DNA from 2 places in the Paenibacillus sp. NN59 genome. Region 1 is predicted to be linked to the other one. Evidence: riboswitches for the same ligand, from Rfam matches in the RefSeq annotation. Region 1 holds a riboswitch; the other holds the start of a gene.

Region 1 (8,946 bases):
TCAATGTACGGTTCCAGATCGTGCACATAAACGACACCATCCATTGGTTTGAATGCAGGTGCCATTTGCGAGCGATCCACTACCCACTCGTAAAAAGGCTCCACCTGAACATGCAACATGTCTTCATGATTCTGGATGGGTACAATCCGGTCTACGGCCGAATTGGGAAAGTAAACATATTCATCAGCAAACCCGCGAGCCTGCTCATCCAGCAAAGCATACACATGCTCTTTCAGCTGAGCGCTTCCACCGATGGCATTTTCACAAGCGATAATATGCAACGGCTTTTGTACAGAACCTGCACGTCTTCTTTGCTCCAGACCTTCTGCAATTCCTGGTGCAATATGCTTTAGTATGCCTACACCAACTGCGGTTGTAACCAGGTCAGCTTCTGCCACGGCCTTAGCAACTGTCTGCAACTCCCGTCCATCAATGGCTGTTACTCCGGTTATGGTCTCCTGATCTTTGCTTTCATTGGCAAGCTCTACGGTGTACTCCCCGCGCCTCCGAAGAGCATTCACTAGTTCCTGATTTACATCCGAGAACGTCACTTCATATCCGGCACGGGACAGAATCAAACCAATAAATCCGCGTCCGATGTTACCTGCGCCAAAGTGGAGGGCCTTCATAGCTCCATTTCACTTTCTAGAATGGTGATTACTTCCTCAGCAGTTTTCGCATAACGCAGTGCTTCCATATTCTCTTCTTCGGCACAGATTACTGCAATGCTCGTCAGAATCTCCATATGTTCGCCGCCTTGTGCAGCGATGCCAATGACCATATAAGCTTTTTCTTCTCCAAAATCAACCCCCTGCGGAAACTGAATTACCGAGATACCGGTCGAGAGAATGAACGTTTTGGATTCTTTTGTACCATGCGGAATAGCCAGTCCATTGCCGACATAAGTGGATACAATCTCTTCACGCTCAATCATTTTGTCAATGTAATCTGCAGTGATATGACCTGCATCCTTCAAAATCTGTCCTGCCATACGAATCGCTTCATATTTATCTTGAGCCGTCGCGTTCATGATGACTTTGTCTTTTGTTAACATACTCATGTTAAATACCTCCAATTTCATTTTTACTGCGATAGAACCCAACCAGTTCACGGGAAAGGTAATGGATGATTTCATCCCTGTTTCCTTTGCCCAGCAGTGTAATCATCTCTTCTTGCAGAAGCAGTGCACTAATCTCGCTGAGCACCTCCAAACTTTCTTTGGACAACTCCTTTGGCCCCAGCATCAGTAATACATGACTGACACCTTCCGGGTCCTCCACTGTTCGAAGCAGAGGTTCCTCTAGTTGAAAAAGACTGATGGACGGCTTGTAGATACTCTCACTCCGTGTATGGAAAAGGGCCAGCTGCGTCCCGGGAATCTTCTGACTTCCCATCGACTCGCGAACCTCAAGCAACTTGGCGACCTCGCCCGGGTCTTTCAATATGCCTGAGCGATGTGCAACCTTACACATCCCAAGCACACTTTGAGCAAAATCAAGATGCGCATTATCCATTGCATGTACCTGAAACTTACCGATAATGCGTACAATTTCAAGCAGCGTTGCTTCCATTCCGTCCGCATCGGAGATCCTACGAGTGGGTGTCTCCTTGCCCATGTCGCGGGATTTGCGATGTTGCCGCTGTAACGTTGTAGTTTTGATAAAATGTCGCAAGCTCTCGCTTTCTTCGGCTGTCAATAGCGGACTGACCTTGTAATACTGATCTTCCTCCATCGGTAAATCGACCGTAGACAACACCAGATCATACTCATCGGTTGGCATTCGTGCGGCTTCGTACCAAGAGACACTGTCTATAATCTGGATCTCCGGAAATTCCTTCGACAACCGGCTGGATAACATGCGCGAGGAGCCAATGCCACTGTTGCATACAACGATGGCCCGAATTTCCTGCTTCAACGCTCGCAACCGTTCAATGGATGCACCAAAGTGCATGACTAGAAAACCGATCTCCTCATCCGGCACTTCTGCTCCCGGCCATGCATGTAACACAGACCTTTTCACCTGTTCAAAAAGAGTGTCATAATCCTTGCGAATTTGTTGCAGCAGTGGATTACGTATCATCTGATGCCCTTCAAGTCGCTCCATTACCGGTACCATATGTGCAATTAAACCTTCACGTAGCAAGCGGTCTTCATGAAACGCATAACCTGTTCTTTGTTGCATCTGGTCCGTAAGCGAATGCACCCTGTCCATCAGAATCAGATCATCGATCGGGAGCAGTCGTGAAGAATGGATCTGTTGCTCTGTCTCCGTAAGCAATTGGTGAAAATAAGCTTGCTCTTCATCCGAGAAGCCGACTCCAAGCTGTGAGGATAGAACACTGCAAAGGCGCGAAGCCATGAAAACTGGCACTCTCTCTTCATGTTGCTCTGCCACGGTTCCAGTGCCTGCAATCGTTCTTATCCCTGAGGAAGAACGTTCTATGTTAAAACCTTTACGTATCCGAACCACAGCAGCCGATAACTGAATGAGCAATTTCATGTATTGCCGCTCAGGTATCTTTTCAAGCCATTCGATATCCGGTTGCCACAATGCATTTTCAATGGTAAGTACATCGCTGTGACCAATCATACTGAGCAACTTTTGATTAACGATGGAGCCTCCTTGCTCAGGCTGTCTACCAAAGAGATCCGACTCATCCAGTACTTCCAAAGCAAGCGCTGCAATGGCTCTGCGATGAATCGCTTCACTTCCGGTAATTTTGACACCGTAGCCTCGCCTTCGAACAAGCTTCAGACCCGCCTGCCGAATGCGTGACTCCAGATCATCCAGATCGGTGGTGACCGTCGAAACGGTCACTTTCAGATCGGAAGCGAGAGCAAGCAGTTTGACCGGCTCAGCTTCATCCAGCAGGATGCAAAGCATGAAGAGCTTACGCTCTTCCGGCGTAAACTCTACATATTCATTACCCTCCAGTTTCTGGCGTAATGCACTGAGGTCATCTGAACCGGAATCAATGCGTATTCCGGTTCCCGACTTTTTTTCGAGGCGCATACCGAGTGGTTCAAGCCACTGTTCAATCATCAGCAGCTCACGATGCACGGTACGTGTACTCACTTTTACTTCAACGGCAATTTCACCCGCGGTGACTTCATGGGGATGTTCCAACAGGAATTCCACGATTTCACGTTGTCTTTTGGTAATACTCATATCTCAGCCTCCGGCTCTGGGAAAACGGCTGCCCTTGTTTGAAGCTGGTTCGCAGTCTGCTCCCTTTTACTTCAAACGTTCAACAAGCGCATCGTATTCCGGGCTTTTTAGGAAGTTGTCAATGGATATATGCTCTGCATTAGGTGCTACCGAACGTGCACGATCCGTTAGTGTTTTTTGCGTAATAACAACGTCTGCGTCTTGCGGAATTTCACTGATCGCCGTGTTAGTTACAGCAACGTCAATTCCTTCGGTTTTCATTTTCTTGCGCAGAATCGAAGCACCCATTGCACTCGACCCCATACCTGCATCGCAGGAGAAAACAATCTTTTTCACATCTGCTTTTGCCTTGGATGCAACGGAAGTTGCGATATCCGCTACTCTGTTCGCTTCATGGTTATCCGCTGTGATGGTTGCGTTTGCAGTGTTGCCTTGGCTCTTCATATCTTTCATTCGACTGGAGGCTTCTTCCAGATCCTCTTCCTTCTGTTTACCCGTTTTGAGTAGCAGAGAGGCAATCAGGAAGGAAACCACAGCTGCCACGATAACCCCGGCAAGCATTGGGATATATCCACCTTTTGGCGTCAACAGAAAATAGGCAATGATACTGCCTGGTGACGGTGCCGAAACCAATCCCGCGCCAGTTAGCATGAACGTTAACGTACCCGCTACACCGCCGGCGATGGCTGCCAGAATCAAAATAGGTCTCATCAGGATGTACGGGAAGTAAATCTCATGAATCCCGCCGAAGAAATGAATGACCACCGCACCAGGTGCAGAAGATCTCGCCATTCCACGACCGAAGAAACAATAAGCGAGCAAAATACCTAGTCCTGGTCCCGGGTTAGACTCAAGCATGTAAAGAACGGATTTACCTAATTCTCTTGCCTGATCTGTTGCAATTGGTGTTAAAATCCCGTGGTTAATGGCATTATTAAGGAACAATACTTTACCCGGTTCAATAATCAGATTGACGAGTGGTAGCAAGCCCAGGTTCATCAAACCTTGTACGCCAGCAGACAACACTTTGCTAATGGCCTCTACTGCCGGCCCGATACCGAGCAAAGCAAAGATCGCCAAAATACCACCGATAATTCCTGCCGAGAAATTGTTGACCAGCATCTCAAAACCGGCTCTGATCTTGCCCTCAATGGATTTATCGAACTTCTTGATCACCCATGCACCGAAAGGCCCCGCAATCATGGCCCCGAGGAACATTGGAATATCCGTTCCGACAATGACACCGATGGTCATAATCGCCCCGACGACACCACCACGCGTGCCATGCACCATCGTACCCCCGGTATAACCGATCAGTAGCGGCAGCAAATAAGTAATCATCGGCCCTACAAGCTGCTCTATTGTCGCATTCGGAAACCATCCTGTTTTAATAAACATCGCTGTAATTAATCCCCAAGCAATAAATGCTCCCATATTGGGCATGACCATACCGCTCAGAAATCGTCCGAAGCGTTGCACACCAACACGTAACCCACCTTTGGAATTGGATGTTTGATCCAAATTACTCATTGGTTTATCCTCCTTGAATCAAGTCATTATTTCGTATGAAAGGGGTATCATTGATCCCCTGCTGTAATCCTAAGCGAGAAAACCTTCCTGTTCAATCAAATGAAAGCGTACTTTCGTCATGAACAATGATGACAACATTGGATTATGTAGTCGCTCTTAATTAGGAATATATGCTCAACCCTTTGATACGCAAGGCTTTTCTTGCCTATGACTTTATTCATATACAACATACAAAGCAATAAAATAGCTTGGTCCGTTTGCAATTTTTTTATTCATGATGCTATGTCACTCCTACTTAAATTCCTCCAATATGCAGAAAAAAACAGCAAAAAAACCTGCATAAGCTCATAGCTCACGCAGGTTTAAATAGCAAGATTTTTTATATTCAATTAGGATCATATATATGTCAATAAGTACAAATCAACTCGACAATCCAGTCGAATTCTATTCCTCAGTATGTTTAAGATAAGCATCCGCCTTCAGCAATGTGGATAATGCAGCTGTTACATCTCCATCGACACGGATTTCGATCATCCAACCTTCTTCGTAAGGAGAGCTATTCACCAGTTCTGGCGAGTCTTGCAAAGCTTCATTCACTGCAACAATGGTGCCGCTGACAGGTGAGAACAGATCAGATACCGTTTTGACGGATTCAATCGTACCGATGCTGTCTTCTGCTTTTACACCGGCTTCAAGATCAGGCAATTCTACAAACACAATGTCACCCAGCTGATGCTGCGCGAACTCGGTAATGCCAATACGTACGGTATCCTCCCCTACGGTTTGCACCCATTCGTGCTCTTTACTGTACAGGAAATCATTTCTCAATTCGCTCATCGATATCCGCCTCGCTTTTCATTAATGAGTGCATGCGTTCTTTGACCTTCACCTTTTTCCCAGACAATAGCGTATGATATTTCAGATTCAAATGTCAAGTTAGCTCACAGTTTATTTCAATTTCGATACCCACCTTGTGTAACCTCACACTACTCTTTCTGCATATAATGGCGAATATTAGAATAGTAAGCGCACTCTTTTAAAATAACCGAACATTAATATAGTATAAACATTAAATATTCGTATTTTACACAATTTCAATGATATCGTTCTTGACATCAGGACTGTATTCACGTTTTAATGAGAAGAGCAACTGAAGTTAATTGGACTACGTATGAACCGCGGATGAATGTAAAGGGAGAGATTGCCCGTACACCCGGTTTGGGGATGTGCATGAGGCGGCGCCGAAGGAGTAAACCACCGACAAGCGGGGGTGAATCTCTCAGGCAAAAGGACTTTTACAGGACGCAACTCTGGAGAGCATCTAATCGTCCTATACGGACGTTATGATCACCCAAGGGGAAACCTGTCTGAATAAACGGCGGGGTAACTCTCAGGTACAAGGGACAGAGCCTAAGAATACAGCGTGCTACTTGGCATGCCGGTTCTTTGGCCTGTCCTTTTCCTTTTTCCCAAAAAATGAATTGCAGGTTCTAGAATCGTACTGAACATAACCAATGAAAAAATGTAGAACAGTCGGCTGTTAACTCTCGATTACCAAAATTACTTAAGCATTATTGATCTGGCTCACAGAACGTGTTTTCATACTTGGCCTACTACGGCCCATGACGAGGTGATTGGATGTCTGATTTATTAAGAACACCACTCTTCCCCCTATACGCGCAATATGAAGGTGTACGTTGCATTGATTTTGGCGGTTGGGAGTTGCCCGTGCAGTTTAGCGGTATTCAAAAAGAGCATGAAGCCGTGCGCGAGCGCGCCGGGCTGTTTGATGTATCCCATATGGGCGAATTCACCGTAACGGGTGAACAGGCAGAAGCCTTTTTGCAAAACATGACAACCAACGACGTGACCGCAACTGTACCAGGTCAGGCACAATACACACTGATGTGTTATCCCGATGGCGGTGTAGTGGATGATCTGCTCATCTATAAACTCGCGGAGCAACACTACATGCTGGTCGTCAATGCCTCCAATATCGACAAAGACTGGGCATGGTTGCAGGAGCACATTATACCTGGGGTGAACATCACCAATGATTCCGAGCAAACGGCGTTGCTTGCGCTACAAGGCCCTTTAGCGGTCGATATTCTCTCGAAGGTTACAGGTTCAGAGATAGATGCAAGCTCCATCGAACCGTTCCGCTTCGTGCAGCATGCCGAGGTATGCGGAGTAAAGCTGCTGCTATCACGAACCGGTTACACCGGAGAAGATGGCTTTGAACTGTATGTTGCAGCTGATCAGGCAGCCCTCGTATGGAACGGACTGATGGAAGCCGGTGCTGATGTAGGCCTCGTTCCAGCAGGACTTGGTGCACGTGATACACTGCGATTCGAAGCGAAGTTGCCTTTATACGGGCAGGAATTATCACCAACCATCTCTCCACTGGAGGCAGGGCTGGGCATGTTTGTGAAACTGAACGCCGGGTCTTTTATCGGACACGAAGCTTTGTTGCAACAAAAAAATGACGGCCCTGCCCGCAAGCTGATCGGTATCGAAGTGCTGGAGCGTGGCATACCGCGGCCCCATTACCCGATCTATGCGGATGGCGTTCAGATTGGTGAAGTGACAACCGGTACACAGTCGCCGACCTTGAAACGTAATCTGGGGCTTGCCCTGATTGACAGCAAATATACTGCACTGGGTACACCACTGGAGATTGAGATTCGTGGCAAAAAGCTAAAAGCCGAGGTCGTCAAGACCCCTTTTCATAAACGGACACGTACGTCAAAGACACCTACCCAAGGAGCTGAGCAAGCATGAGCAAGCACCGCTACATCCCCATGACAGAACAAGACCAGAGCGCTATGCTGGCCACGATCGGCGTGGATACTCTTGAAGATTTGTTCAAAGATATCCCGCAGGAAATTCGTTACCAAGGCGAGTTGCCTGTGTCCTCCAAACTGGATGAATATGCCTTAACTCGCCATATGTCGAAACAAGCTGGCTCCAATGCCAACTTTGAAACACACGCCAGCTTCCTCGGCGCAGGCATCTATGACCACCACATCCCTTCGGTCATCAACCATGTCATTTCCCGTTCGGAGTTCTATACAGCCTACACCCCTTATCAGCCGGAGATCAGCCAAGGAGAATTGCAGGCTATCTTTGAATTTCAGTCGTATATTTGTGAACTGACAGGTATGGCGGTAGCCAACGCGAGTATGTATGATGGTGCAACGGCTTTTGCAGAAGCTGGCAATCTTGCCGCCGCAGCTACCCGTCGTAAACAGCTTATTGTATCTCGCACCGTTCACCCTGAAGCCCGTCAAGTATTGCAGGCGTACGCACATGGCCTGAGTCTGGAGATTGTAGAGATTGGTTATAAAGATGGGGTTACAGATTGGGATGCCCTGCAAACGGCAATTTCGGAAGATACCGCAGCGGTTATGATTCAGAGCCCGAACTTCTTTGGTGCCGTGGAAAATATAAAACAGGCTGCCGACCTTGTGCACACGCACAAAGGACTGCTCGTGGTGAGCGCCAACCCGCTGTCGCTCGGTTTGCTGGAAGCCCCAGGCAAGCTGAGGGCCGACATCGTCGTAGGCGATGCGCAGCCCCTCGGAATCGCCGCTTCGCTCGGCGGACCCACTTGCGGATACTTCGCCGTGTCCCAGGCTCACATGCGCCGGATTCCTGGTCGAATCGTCGGCCAGACGACCGATCGCAACGGCAAACGAGGCTTCGTGCTGACGCTGCAAGCCCGCGAGCAACACATTCGCCGCGAAAAAGCGACATCTAACATCTGCTCAAATCAGGCGTTATTAGCGCTTAGTGCTTCTGTCTATATGTCTACCATGGGAAGACAAGGCATGATTGATGTTGCTGATCTGAATTTGCAGAAGAGTCACTATGCACGAAATACGTTAACAGCTATTCCCGGAGTGAGACTTACTTTTACTGCTCCTACGTTTAACGAGTTCGTCATCCAGCTCCCTGAAGAAACCGATGTGGATGCTCTTCAGCTGAAACTGCTGGATGCAGGCTTCATCGGCGGTTATGAACTCGGACGTGAATATTCGGAACTGGCAGGACATATGCTCATTGCGGTCACCGAACGACGCAGCAAAGAAGAGATCGATGAATTCGCACGTGTATTGGAGGGAACGCTGTGACTCAGGAAACGACCACAAAAGTAACCATTGCGGGAGCTTCATCGGAAACATCTAACCTACATCAGTCAGTCAATCAGCAGACTGGAGTGGACTCGCAAGCATTAGGAACCCCA
Region 2 (8,946 bases), 2.1 Mb from region 1:
AGATTTACGAACATGTGTGGGGTCAATCGGCAGAAGGAAGCTCCGCCGCTACAGTTACTGTGCACGTGAAAAGTTTGCGGGCCAAGCTGGGAGATGAGCCGCACCAGCCGCGCTGGATTCAAACCATATGGGGCAGTGGATACCGCTTTATTGGAGAACGGGTTAAATGAAACTGAAATATTGGCTGATGATTGCGTTCCTGATCGTGATGTTTTTGCCTGTGGCGGCAGGGTGGGCTTTATTTTCCTTATATAGCTATTATGAAAATCACCGTGCAGTAGCGGAGTATGTTGAAATGACAGGACGCATTGCACCGATAGAAAAGGTCTTAAATGATCCAACGCTGTATCAGCTGAATTCGTCTGAGCGTGATCAAACCCTCCCTGCGCTTGCCAGCGAACAGCTAAGTTTCAATCTTTATCTACCTTCTGGGATTCGGGTGTACACATCTGGCGGGGATATTACTTGGTCAACAGGTGGATATACGGTAAGAAGCTCTGAATTATATCGAAATCTGTATCATCTTCAGATTCGACACCGCACATTTTCATTGAAAAAACCAGTTTGGGATCAAGGGGAGCTGGTAGGGATTTATGAAATAACGATGTTGCGTGAGGATCGGCTTGAAGGAATATCGCTTCGAACGACATGGGTTATCGGTGGATCAGTGGTATTTTTTGTTCTCTTGTACGGAACAGTGTTGTGGTTGTTATCCCGCAAGCTTTTCTTCCCTATGAAAGTTCTGATAAACAGGATGCATGGATTTGCCCATGGAGAAGAACCAGATGAGATCCCGGTCAACGGTCTCAGTGATGAGATGGGTATGTTGTTAAAGCAGTTTGATGCGATGCAACAAACCATCAGGCAGACCCAGAAGGAAGTGGAGAGGCAACAAAAAGAAAAAGAGATGATTGTAGCTTCTCTGTCACACGACCTAAAGACACCTCTCATGTCCATCAGTGCTTATGCGGAAGCACTTAGTATGGAGAGAGATTCTAGACAATTAGAGAGACAGGAGTATAGAGATGTCATCGCTAGAAATGTGGAGCGTATGAAACAGATGATCGGTGAGCTGGAGATGTACACAGCATTGGGTTCCAGAGATTCAGAGCTTGCTATGGTTGAGGTAGAAGGGGAAGAGTTTTTTGAGATGCTGCTTGGCAGTTACGGAGGTCTTGCGGAACGTGATGAGTATGACATGAAGATGTCTGTTCGGACCAATCATTGCTATCGAATTCATCCTGAATCCCTGATGCGTCTGACCGATAATCTAGTGCATAACGCGCTTCGCTACACTCCTCCCCAAGGTAGCATCGGGCTCGCTGTAATGGATTCAGCATCAGAACTGGCGGAATGGATCGATCCATCACTGGGGGCAGAACTGGATGCGTACAGAAATGGTGCGACACTGCTTATCGTTCAAAATGAAGGCCCTCCTATTCCGGCAGAACAGCTGGAGCGGATTTTTGAGCCGTACGTTCAATATCACAAAGAGCAACTAGGCGGTTATGCAGGAGGCTCTGGATTAGGATTAAGCATATCAAAGAGAATCGCATTAAAGCATGGAGGAGATATACGCATGTGGTCCTCTGAACGATATGGGACTGTAGCTGTTTGTCGATTGCCGGAACGAAGGAACCCGGATGAAACACAGGATATAACTTAAGGAAAGGTGAGAATGATGATAAAAATGGGATGGAAGCTGATGGGAGCGGCCTTGATTGCAGGTTCATTGTTTGCTGGATGCGCAGAGAAAGATATGCTTGGGATGTCAGGAGCGGATATGATTGAGAAAATAATTGCATCCGAGTCTGGGCCAGGGTCATACTATGCCGAAGGTACGATGAAGATGTGGACAGATAGTGAGATTACGAGCACGATACACGTGAAGGAATGGGTCGACGGAAAAACAGGGAAAAAGCGGATCGAGACCGATGAAAACGGAAACGTGAGTTATGCGGTTCATAACGGTTCAGAGATTCTGCTCTATGAAGAAGAGGCGAAGACCGCTATTGCGATGGATTCATCAGCGCTCCAGCAGGAACCCAACCAAACCCAGAAGCAGATGCTGGTGGATCAACTGGAACGTATGCGTGATAACCATAATGTGAAGATGCTGGGTCAGGAAAAGCTTCAGGACCAGGAGGTCATTCATATTGAACTAACTCCGAAGGATAAGGATTCACTCTCCATGTCTTCGGAGTATTGGATAAACCCTAAAGAGTGGATGGTTGTGAAAGCCACGAGTACGTATGGGGATACCAAGTCAGAGTTTCTATATGACCAGATCAATTACAATCCTGAGTTCACAGACAAGACGTTTACGTTGGATATTCCTGCAGATGTAGAAGTGAAAAATATGAATGACGTGATGAATAACCGAGAAATCACACGAGAAGAAGCAGAGCAGGCCGTGGGTCAGCCCTTCCTACAGTATATCGGAGCGGATATGAAATTATCGAGAATTGAGCTCATTTCATCTATGGGTGAACAAGGCCGGGATGAAGTGACACTGTATTATGTGAAGGATAACAAACCAGAGATCAGCATGACCGTATTTAAAGCACCAGGGGAAAACGGTAATGAAAAACTGCTTCCAGAGGAAAAGAAAGTTAACATTCGTGATACAGAAGGTTCATATATGTCTATCATTCGGAACTTGTCGTGGAGCGAGGATGGTCTTCGTTATTCGGTCATGGGCGAAAATGATTTTTGGACAGAAGAACAACTACAGATGTGGGTAGATGAGTTGCAAATAACGAAGCAAGCGAAATAATATTGCGGATAGAGAAAAATGAACAAGCTTTGAACCATATGAACGAAAGGAGCATATCGTATATAGAAAGTGATGTGCTTCGAGATTACGTCACTTTTATTGACATATAGCGTATGGCATATTACGCTGTATATGATTGAATGCATGGCAGAATGGTGAACTTTCATTCATGGAATAACAGAATATAGCGAATGATAACGAGCGGGAGAGACCTAGCAGGATGATGCAATACAGTACAAGTAGGCATGATTAATGCAATTTAAGATGTAGAACTGTACTGTACAGATGGCTTGGGCACCGAAGGAGCAAGCAGTTATGCACCCGGCATAACCGTTAATCTCTCAGGTAAATGTACCGTCGTTGGACGCAACTCTGGAGAGTGCGCGGAAGAAGCGCCACCCAAGGGGTATATGATTGTCAGATTGCTGAACAGATGAGTGCTTGCGTGTACTCGGCCTTGTTCTTCCTGGCTTAAAATCATGAAACTCTCAGGTATCAAGGACAGAGAGAGGGCTAACGGCCTTCTTCTGTCCTTTTTTGATGTCATCAATCAGTAAATCAGGAACATTGTGGTGGGTCTTGTCCAGATATCGATGACAAAACCAATTGGAGGGTTAACAGGTGCGATTTAAAGATGTTTTTTCAATTATTGGCCCGTCGATGACGGGACCATCCAGTTCACATACAGCCGGTGCTGCAAGATTGGGACGAATTGCGCGTCAGTGGCTGGGATGTACACCGGAACGTGCAAGGCTTACGTTATATGGCTCATTTGCGGATACCTATCAGGGACATGGAACAGATCTGGCACTAATCGGTGGTTTGCTGGGTTACGTTACAGATGATCCGCGTATACCGGATGCAGAGCAATATGCAGATGAAGCAGGCATGGAGGTTGAATTTTACACCAGCGGTCTACCGGCTCCTCATCCGAACACGGTCAAGATTGAATTGTGGCACGGCGAACGGGCATGCTCTTTAATAGGCGCTTCCATCGGTGGCGGCAGTGTATCTGTGCATGCATTAAATGATTTTCGCGTACAGATCAGTGGAGAGTTTCCGACACTTGTTTTGCGTCATGCCGATAAAGCAGGAGTTCTGGCATCCGTGACCTCAACCATTAGCTCATCCGGAGTGAATATCGGCTATATGCAAGTGGATCGAAAGGCTCGTGATGGTGAGGCACTTACAGCAATGGAGATGGATGCACCGCCGAGTGAAGACACGTTGAACAAGCTGCGTTCATTGGATCATATGCTGGATATTCGTGTGATTGATCTGAAGAGAGGGGGTGATCCGGATGCGGTTTAAACATCTACATGAATTGAACACCATCTGCACTGCGGAGTCCAAAACGATTGCACAGTTGATGATTGAAGAGCAGGTGCAGGAGACTAACACACCCGAAACAGATGTCGTAAAGCAAATGTCGGAGTACTACCAGGTGATGAAAGAAGCGGTTCGTAAAGGACTTACAGAAGATACCACCTCACGTAGCGGACTGACGGGTGGGGACGGGAAAAAGATGGCCGAATATATTCGCCAAGGCGAAACATGCTCTGGCGATGCTTCTGCCCTTGCCATGGCCTATGCACTTTGCGTATCGGAAGTGAATGCCTCCATGGGACGGATCGTGGCTACGCCAACAGCGGGCTCTTGTGGCATCATTCCGGGTGTGTTTATCAGCTCGCAGGAACGATTTGGCTGGACGGATGAACATCTGGTGAATGGATTGTTCTGCGCCGGTGCTATTGGATACGTGATCGCCAACAATTCATTTATTTCAGGGGCCGAGGGCGGCTGTCAGGCGGAAGTAGGATCAGCGATTGGCATGGCTGCCGGTGCGATGGTGGAGCTTCGTGGAGGGACGCCGGAGCAGGTAGTGCATGCTGTAGGATTGGCTTTGAAAAATACACTGGGCCTCATCTGCGATCCGGTTGCTGGCCTGGTAGAGATTCCATGCATCGTGCGCAACGGACTCGGTGCCGTTACTGCACTGGCTGCCGCAGATATGGCACTCGCTGGTGTACGCAGTGCCATTCCGTCTGACGAAGTCATTGACGTGATGTTGGAGGTAGGCAGTGCGATGCCAAGCCGTCACCGCGAGACAGCGCAAGGTGGGCTCGCTCAGACACCTACAGGCCGCAAGATGATGGAGAAGCTGGCGAAGCCAAAGGCCAAGCGCTTGCCGGATGAGTCATCCGAAACATCAACAACAGGCTCAGAGGCAGAATAGCAAGTGGATCATATACAGGACAGGGGCAGATAGCTTAGGAGCACACAACCAAGTTCCGATTATCAATTAAATTAGTAATTAGAGCATGTTAGTCGTTATTACTTCATAACAAACAAGCGTCCGCGAACCTGGTTTTCTCAGGTTATGCGAGACGCTTGTTTGTCCAGTTTGCCTAAACCGCCAAGATAGCAGTCAACCACTCAGAATTGGAGAAGGCAGTCATTTATTGTTGTTTCCAAAAGGCATCTATTTTACTTCTGTGCGCATCACGGCATATCCGTAAGCAGGCAGTTCAATGGCAAGCACACCGTCTTCCAGAGCGGTGCGATGGTTGCCCTCAAACAGCTCCGTCCAAGGTTGCTCTCCTGCATCCAGTTCAACGATGGCGGTTTCCTCAGAACGGTTGAACAGAATGAGGATGCGTTCCTCGTCACTTTGCCGCTCCATCACAAGCTGGCTACCGCCTTCCTGGGCTTGCAGGAAACGAATGGTTCCTGCTGCACGCAGTGCAGGATGAGCATGACGCAGAGCAATCAGCTTTTGATAAAAGTGAAGTAGCTCCCGATCCTGCTTCGCTTCGTCCCACTCCATGCATTTGCGGCAACCTGGATCATGTTCTCCGTCGAGCCCGATCTCGTCACCATAATAGATACATGGGGCTCCCATATAACTGAACTGGAACAAGGCAGCCAGCTTCATCTTGCGTTGATCGCCCTCGCACAAGGTAAGCAGGCGCGGAGTATCATGACTGTCGAGTAAGTTGAATGCCACCTCGCTCGCTTGAAGTGGGTAGCGAGATAGCTGCCTGCCAAGGGCACTCGCGAATTGTTCAGCGTGCATCTTATCTTCCACAAAGAAATGATTTACGGCGGCGGTGAACGGATAGTTCATGGCAGCATCGAACTGGTCCCCTTGTAGCCAGGAAGAAGATTCGTTCCATATCTCACCTAGAATGTAGGCATCTGGGTTGGCTTCCTTAACAACCCGCCTGAAATCTCTCCAGAAAGCATCGTCCACTTCATCAGCTACATCAAGACGCCAGCCGTCCGTGCCAACTTCCTTGATCCAATATTCCGCTACTTCGAGCAAGTAGGCCTTCACATCGGGATTCTCTGTATTCAGCTTGGGCATATGAGCCTCAAATCCAAATGTCTCATAGGTTGGAATGCCATCCTTCACGTCCAGCGGGAATTCATGTACGTGAAACCAGTCCTTGTATTTGGACTTGGCACCAAGCTTTTGTACATCGACAAAAGGAGCAAATGTTTTGCCTGAATGATTAAACACGGCATCCAGCAGTACACGAATACCCCGTTCATGACACAGCTTCACCAGACGCTTCACGGTGTCAGCATCACCGAAATGGCGGTCGACGCGCAGATAGTCTTCGGTATCATATTTATGATTGGTTGTAGCTTCGAAAATCGGAGTAAAATAAATCGCATTAATGCCCAGTTCACTGAGGTAATCAAGGTGGTCGATTACACCCTGCAAGTCACCGCCAAAGAAATTAAAGGGTGTAGGTTCACCGCCCCAAGGTTCAACCTCTTTGGGATTGATATCCGGGTTGCCATTGGCAAAGCGCTCGGGGAAAATCTGATAAAACACAGCATCTTTCACCCATGCTGGGGGTGTAAACACAGCTCCGGCATGAAGATATGGGAACTGAAACATGCGGCCTGGGTCATCGGGCTCCTCCTCTTGGAAATCCGTCTCGGTCATCCAGATGTGTTCATCTCCACTTTTGAGCAAAAAAGCATACTTCAATCGATGATACGGAGGTCTCACTTCCCCCTCGTAGTAGTCAAACATAGAGTCTGACGTCAATTTGGTCAGAGGAACCATATCTTTTGTTTCCTCCCACGCGTATTTATCTCCAGTCAGGGCATACACCTCGGTGAGATCATTCTTTTTGGCACGCAGACGTAGACGAATCGTATCCTGATCATAGGCATAGGCCCAGTTTCGTTTCGGTTGGTGGAAGATGGCTTCAAGCAGCATATGTAATTCCTCCTGTCAGATATGAATGAAGTAAGCAGAGACCAATTCATTTAAATTCGATTAAATATGCTAGTAGTACAGTAATACAGGTGATATGTAGACATTATTGCTGAAAGATATAGCTTCATATTACGTGACTGCAGATTGCGTTATAATGAGGGTATGAAAAGAGAGGGCAGGCTCTAAACGAGCGACATGGAATGTACTGAGGCCTAGGCAACGGACATTGTAGCTTGTGCAACCAGGCTTGCATTTAAACTCGCGGGGAGGTTCGCCCCATTCAAAATTTAAAGCCAAAAATCATAAAGATAAGCATTGCCGCCCAGATACATCATTAACCCAAAGGGAACGGAAAGGAAACGAGTACATAGATGAAAAACAAACTGTTATACATTGAGGATGATACGGAAATTGCAACATGGGTGAGAGAAGATCTGGAGGAGCGTGGATATGAGGTCGTCTGGCTTGGGAGCGGTGAAGGGGCCACCGAGGCTGTGGCAGACTGCTCCCTAGTCATTCTGGATGTCATGCTGCCAGGGCTCGACGGATTCACGGTAGGCCAGCGATTAAAAAAAGAATATCCTGCTGTGCCCATCGTTATGCTCTCGGCCAGAACATCCATTGATGACAAGTTGCATGGGCTTGATTTTGCCGATGACTATGTGACCAAACCTTTTCATCCGGACGAGCTTGCAGCGCGAATTGAGGTTCAACTGCGGAAAGCAGGCAAAGTAGGTTCAAGTGAAGCGGTACTTAAGCTGGATCATCTGTCGATTTATGAGCAGGATAACCGGATCGTGAATGAGCAGACGGGGGAAGAGATTATTTTATCCGGTAAACAGTTCCACATCTTCGCTTATTTGCTTCGGCATATGGGCATGATTCGCACCAAAGAGCAGATCTATGAAGCGGTGTGGAACGAGTCTTATCTGGATGGGGACAAAACGTTGATGGTGCACATTCGGCATCTGCGCGAGAAGCTGGAGATTGATCCGGCCAATCCTGTCATTATTCAGACAGTACGCGGTGTTGGCTATCGTGTGAAGAAGCCATGATCAGATGGTATAGAGAACGGAAGGCAAGGAAGTCTGAACAGAACAGAGGCAGTGAAACAGGACAGCCTATCCGTCCCAAAATAAAGTTTGGGCGATCACTGATGTCCAGATACATGCTACTGATTCTGGCAGCTTTTCTGTTTGTACCTGTTGTGGTACCGATGGTAGCAACGGTTTTTATTGTAGTCATCAATAACGTAAGCTCTAGTGAAGAAGCACCTTACGGAAACGCTGACCAAATTACCGAACTGTGGGCTATGGAATCCAAAAAGCTGGGCGGGGCTTCTGACCAAATCATAGATAAACGGATGAAAGAACTGCAGGAGAAATACCCTAAATCGGCTATGTATCGTGTAGATGCGGCAGGCCGAACGAAGTTAGTGCTTGGCGGTGAAGAGGCGGATGTACTGAAGTCTAAATCATTGCATCCTTCAGTCACCTCGGAAGGGGAGCCGGCGTCTTTAAATACAGACGTCATTCTGAAGTGGTCGCTCGCAACTGGAGAAAAAGCAGAGACCCGAATCCCGGCAAGATGGACACCAAATGATACGGTTCAGTTCATGAAGGAAGCCTTGTATCGCGATCCTCTAACCGTGGTTTCTTTTATTGGCGGAGTAAATGTGAATAAGGGACAAGGGTTTATGGTGATTGAAGTCCCTCGTGAGCTCATTCAAAACATCACCAATAACGGGGTATTAGAATTCATCTATTTCGGGGCAGTGATGCTGATTGTGTTTGTGATCTTTATTGTGATGTCCGTTCTGTTCTTCGCCAAAATTCGCAAACGACTGATTCACTTGCAATCTGCTATGGTTACCCCGGGCAAGGAGGGTATACCACTTCCAGTGGACATTAAGAGATCGGATGAGATTGGACAT

The links. A riboswitch is a leader RNA that binds a small molecule or an ion and turns the genes downstream of it on or off. The one in region 1 is predicted to bind glycine.
Region 2: it holds a riboswitch for glycine, as region 1 does, so the genes downstream of both, sdaAB (L-serine ammonia-lyase, iron-sulfur-dependent subunit beta) here and gcvT (glycine cleavage system aminomethyltransferase GcvT) in region 1, are expected to answer to the same signal.

What each region holds. Positions count from the first base shown of each region.
Region 1 is NZ_CP199678.1:4,999,753-5,008,698, forward strand. It holds gene ACT89M_RS21785 (mannitol-1-phosphate 5-dehydrogenase) at 1-629, opposite strand, end outside; gene ACT89M_RS21790 (PTS mannitol transporter subunit IIA) at 626-1,060, opposite strand; gene ACT89M_RS21795 (BglG family transcription antiterminator) at 1,062-3,170, opposite strand; gene ACT89M_RS21800 (PTS mannitol transporter subunit IIBC) at 3,237-4,700, opposite strand; gene gcvH (glycine cleavage system protein GcvH) at 5,145-5,537, opposite strand; glycine riboswitch at 5,883-6,005, shown strand; glycine riboswitch at 6,009-6,109, shown strand; gene gcvT (glycine cleavage system aminomethyltransferase GcvT) at 6,339-7,481, shown strand; gene gcvPA (aminomethyl-transferring glycine dehydrogenase subunit GcvPA) at 7,478-8,833, shown strand; gene gcvPB (aminomethyl-transferring glycine dehydrogenase subunit GcvPB) at 8,920-8,946, shown strand, end outside.
Region 2 is NZ_CP199678.1:540,726-549,671, forward strand. It holds gene ACT89M_RS02505 (response regulator transcription factor) at 1-170, shown strand, start outside; gene ACT89M_RS02510 (HAMP domain-containing sensor histidine kinase) at 167-1,666, shown strand; gene ACT89M_RS02515 (LolA family protein) at 1,673-2,776, shown strand; glycine riboswitch at 2,969-3,142, shown strand; glycine riboswitch at 3,147-3,283, shown strand; gene sdaAB (L-serine ammonia-lyase, iron-sulfur-dependent subunit beta) at 3,398-4,087, shown strand; gene sdaAA (L-serine ammonia-lyase, iron-sulfur-dependent, subunit alpha) at 4,077-5,012, shown strand; gene ACT89M_RS02530 (alpha-glycosidase) at 5,259-7,013, opposite strand; gene ACT89M_RS02535 (response regulator transcription factor) at 7,385-8,068, shown strand; gene ACT89M_RS02540 (sensor histidine kinase) at 8,065-8,946, shown strand, end outside.